DNA from 2 places in the Pseudomonas sp. 9Ag genome. Region 1 is predicted to be linked to the other one. Evidence: predicted binding sites of a transcription regulator. Region 1 holds the regulator's gene; the other holds the start of a gene.
The links. The regulator sigma-54, encoded in region 1, starts transcription at its own class of promoters, with help from an activator protein. The targets are predictions, from matches to a motif close to ANTGGCATNNANNTTGCTNT.
Positions count from the first base shown of each region.

Region 2: a site for sigma-54 is predicted at 1,019-1,038, ahead of glnK (P-II family nitrogen regulator). Genes of this name have one in related genera too.

Region 1 is NZ_LR733836.1:678,895-681,290, reverse strand. Features, by position in the region: gene lptB (LPS export ABC transporter ATP-binding protein) at 1-286, shown strand, start outside; gene ALTERO38_RS03085 (RNA polymerase factor sigma-54) at 432-1,949, shown strand; gene hpf (ribosome hibernation-promoting factor, HPF/YfiA family) at 2,028-2,336, shown strand; gene ptsN (PTS IIA-like nitrogen regulatory protein PtsN) at 2,343-2,396, shown strand, end outside.
Region 2 is NZ_LR733836.1:3,940,571-3,942,966, forward strand. Features, by position in the region: gene ALTERO38_RS17970 (ammonium transporter) at 1-371, opposite strand, end outside; gene glnK (P-II family nitrogen regulator) at 495-833, opposite strand; gene ALTERO38_RS17980 (accessory factor UbiK family protein) at 1,228-1,491, shown strand; partial or broken gene ALTERO38_RS17985 (magnesium chelatase domain-containing protein) at 1,525-2,169, shown strand; gene ALTERO38_RS17990 (DNA-processing protein DprA) at 2,314-2,396, shown strand, end outside.

The sequences.
Region 1 (2,396 bases):
AATTGCCCGCGCCCTGGCCACGGCGCCCAAGTTCATCCTGCTCGATGAACCCTTTGCCGGCGTTGATCCGATTTCGGTCGGCGACATCAAGCAGATCATCCATCATCTCAAGGCCAAGGGCATCGGCGTCCTAATCACCGATCACAACGTCCGCGAAACTCTGGATATCTGTGAAACCGCCTATATCGTGAATGACGGCCAGTTGATCGCCGAGGGCGATGCAGAGACCATCCTCGCCAACCAACTGGTGAAGGAAGTCTATCTGGGGCACGAATTCCGACTTTGATAGCGGTTTTTTCTGCTCTACGCAGCTACAGGGCTAGGCAAAGGCTTCGTTGCCAGGCATATAATTTGCTTACATCGGCGCGCGGCGCCAGCGAAATCGGAACAGGCGCGGTTGCGCCGGCAAACAAGGTTCGAAGTCCTCTGCCATGAAACCATCGCTAGTCCTGAAGATGGGCCAGCAGCTGACGATGACACCGCAGCTGCAACAAGCCATACGATTGCTCCAGCTATCCACACTCGATCTTCAGCAGGAGATTCAGGAGGCGCTGGATTCCAACCCCATGCTCGAGCGCGAAGAAGACGGAGAAGATTTCGATAACTCCGACCCGATGGCCGAGTCGATCGAAAAGAAAAGCGAAAGCCCGACAACCGACTCGCCCGAGCACAACGAGCCCGATAATCATTACGAGGAGCCCATCAACACGGTGGAGAACCTCGAGGACGGCGATTGGGGCGATCGTATCCCTAACGAGCTTCCAGTCGACACCGCCTGGGAAGACATCTACCAAACCAGCGCCAGCAGCCTGCCGAGCAACGACGATGATGAATGGGATTTCACTACCCGCACATCATCAGGGGAAAGCCTGCAAAGCCACTTGCTCTGGCAGCTCAACCTCGCACCGATGAGCGACACCGACCGTCTCATAGCAGCCACCCTGATCGACTGCATCAACCCCCAGGGTTATCTCGACGAGACGCTCGAGGAAGTCCTCGAGTCGTTTGACCCGGAACTTGAAATCGAACTCGATGAGGTCGAAGTGGTGCTGCGCCGCATCCAGCAGTTCGAGCCCGCTGGCATCGGCGCGCGCGACTTGCGCGAATGCCTGCTGCTGCAGCTTCGCCAGCTCCCCGAGCGTACCGAGTGGCTAAGCGAAGCGGTGCGCTTGGTCAGCGATCACCTGGATACTCTTGGCGCGCGCGACTACAGCCTGCTGATGCGTCGCATGAAGCTCAAAGAAGACGAGCTGCGCCAGATCATCGACTTGATCCAGACCCTCAACCCGCGCCCAGGCTCGCAGATCGAAGCAGGCGAGCCTGAGTATGTCGTGCCTGACGTAATCGTGCGCAAGCACAATGGCCGCTGGTTGGTCGAACTGAATCAGGAGGCGATGCCGCGCCTGCGGGTGAACGCTCAGTATGCCGGGTTCGTCAAACGTGCCGACTCGAGCGCCGACAACACCTTCATGCGCAACCAGCTTCAAGAAGCCCGCTGGTTCATCAAAAGCCTGCTCAGCCGCAACGAAACGCTGATGAAAGTGGCCACCCAGATCGTCGAACACCAGCGTGGCTTTTTCGAACATGGCGACGAAGCCATGAAACCACTGGTGTTGCACGATATCGCCGAAGCGGTGGGCATGCATGAGTCGACGATCTCACGGGTCACCACGCAGAAGTTCATGCACACGCCCCGCGGTATCTACGAACTCAAATACTTCTTCTCGAGCCATGTGAGCACTGCTGAAGGTGGCGAGTGCTCGTCCACCGCCATTCGCGCAATCATCAAGAAACTGGTGGCCGCGGAAAACCAGAAAAAGCCATTGAGCGACAGCAAGATCGCTGGTCTACTGGAGGCACAAGGGATTCAAGTTGCGCGCCGCACCGTAGCCAAGTACCGCGAGTCACTCGGGATCGCCCCCTCAAGCGAGCGCAAGCGGTTGATGTAGCACCAGGCGACCTGGTGGATTTGTTCCGGCGACGGGTGTTCAGCCCGTCAATTCGCACGTGGCAATAGGAGATGCAGTATGCAAGTCAACATCACTGGCCTTCACCTTGAAATCACTGAAGCCCTGCGTGACTACGTCGAGGAGAAATTCGAGCGGATAGAACGCCATTTCGACCGCATCATTGCCGTACAAGTCATCCTTCAAGTCGAAAAACTCAGGCAAAAGGCCGAGGCCACGCTGCACGTAGCGGGGCGAGAGGTCGTTGCCAATGCCGAGCATGAGGATATGTACGCAGCAATCGACTTGCTTGCCGACAAACTCGATCGGCAATTGATCAAACATAAAGAAAAGCAGCTCGACCACCATCAGGGCGCCCTGGCTCGCTGACCCATCATGATCCGTATTGAAAACATACTGACCCCCGGACGCGCCCTGGTTGGCGTTCCG
Region 2 (2,396 bases), 3.3 Mb from region 1:
GTGAGGCTGTCGGGCGTCAGGCCGCTCAGGAATGCACGCCCGAGTCCGCCGACGAAAGAATTGAGGTTGGTGACGCCTGCTTCCATGCCCGCCGTGTCGAACGCCAGGCTGTAGCCGTAGACCATCCACAGGATGCTCATCAGGCCAGTGATGGCGAAGCACTGCATCATGACCGAGAGGATGTTCTTGGAACGGACCATGCCGCCGTAGAACAGCGCCAGGCCTGGAATCGTCATGAACAGCACCAGCGCAGCGGCTGTGAGCATCCATGCCGTATCGCCGGAATCAAGCGTTGCCTCCTGCGCCATGGCGATGCCTGGGCTTATCAGAGACAAAAGGGCTCCTAGCCCTGCGAATTTTCGCAGAGTCATGGTTTTACTCCTGGGGCGTGGGGTTCGTAGGCCTGCTAGGCAGGCAATCGCAAATGCTCGGGCGGTGCGTGGCGACGTGTCGGGCGTTACCGCCCGGTCAAACGTGCGCTACGCGCCGGAACGTCAGATTGCGTCGGTATCGGTTTCGCCAGTGCGGATGCGAATGGCTTGCTCCAGATTCACGACGAAGATCTTGCCGTCGCCAATCTTCCCGGTGTTGGCCGCCTTGGTGATGGCCTCGATCACGCGATCGAGCTGGTCATCGGCGATTGCTACGTCGATCTTCACCTTCGGCAGAAAATCGACCACGTATTCAGCCCCGCGATAAAGCTCGGTATGACCTTTCTGGCGACCGAAACCCTTGACCTCGGTGACCGTGATGCCTTGTACGCCAATCTCGGACAGCGACTCGCGTACGTCGTCCAGCTTGAACGGCTTGATGATGGCAGTGACTAGTTTCATGAAACTTCTCCCGTTTAGGTGGACTTGCCCCAGAAGTACGAACCCGGCTCAAGTCTAAGCGCAGTGTCTGGCTCTTGTAACGCGCCGGCGTTGCCGAGCGACCATCCGACACCATCAACCGATCCGACGAAACGTCCCGAATCGCCTATGCACCGCAACCTGCTGGTGCATACGTCACATGGACCTAAGCAGAATCAATGCCAGCTTTTTGCAATGCCCGGCCTCAGGCGCTCCGCAAAGGCCGCGCGAGCCCACGGCACAACCCGCCTGCCGGATCACGCACCATGCCGGTGCATGGCAGCGCAACGGCGTGCCCGCAATCGTGCACTGGCGCCGGCCGGACGGCTGAACAGCCCGTGCTACACTGCGCGTCGCTCAGAAACAGGTGATGCTCATGTTCCCACCCAAAGCTTTTCTCGACGCCGTCGGCGCCCAGGCCTCACGGCTTTTCAGCGGTGAAAACCCCTTGCCTCGCGCGGAAGTGGAAGCCCAGCTCAAAGGCATCGTGCAAGGTGCGCTGAGCAAGCTCGATGTGGTCAGCCGCGAAGAATTCGACAGTCAGATGGTGGTGCTTGCGCGCACCCGCGCGAGGCTCGAAGCCCTCGAAGCCAAGGTCGCCGAGCTGGAAGAGAAACTCGCGCCACCCGCCTCCGAATAGGCCGGCTGGCGTCACGATCAAAGGAGTGATCGGATGTCCCTCGCAATTGTCCACAGCCGCGCCCAGGTCGGTGTGGAAGCGCCCACTGTGACGGTGGAGGCGCACCTCGCCAACGGGCTGCCTTCGCTGGCTCTGGTTGGCTTGCCGGAGACGGCTGTCAAGGAAAGCAAGGATCGCGTGCGCAGCGCGATCCAGACGTCCGGCTTCGACTTCCCGGCTCGACGAATCACCCTCAATCTCGCTCCAGCCGATCTACCGAAGGATGGTGGCCGTTTCGATCTGGCCATTGCGCTGGGCATATTGGCGGCGAGCGGTCAGATTCCCGCCGACCGCCTCGACACGCTCGAATGCCTGGGCGAGCTGGCGCTTTCCGGCTCACTGCGACCGGTTCAGGGCGTGCTGCCTGCAGCGCTCGCGGCCCGCCAGGCCGGGCGTGCCCTACTGGTACCGCGAGCCAATGCCGAGGAAGCCAGCCTGGCCTCGGGATTGGTGGTCTACGCGGCCGACCATTTGCTGGAAGTCGCTGCACATTTCAACGGTGTGGCTCCGATCGACCCCTTCCAAGCCCAAGGGCTGTTGCGTCAGGTGCTGCCCTACCCTGATCTCGCTGATGTGCAAGGCCAGGCGGCAGCCAAGCGTGGGTTGTTGGTGGCCGCAGCAGGTGGCCACAACCTGCTACCTTTGTAGCCCTATACACCCGTCTTTTTACACCCGCGGAATGGCCTGGACACGGCTCCTAGGCACAGGCAACCTTGGAATAATCAATCACGCATCCACTGACACAATCATAAATCCACCATCAATAATTGAGTTCGCCGAGGGATGGCTAAAGGCCGCATGATGGATGACAGAGAATTTTGGAGAAATGAGCGAGTAGCTTTTTTAGCTTTGTCCGCTTTGAAAGG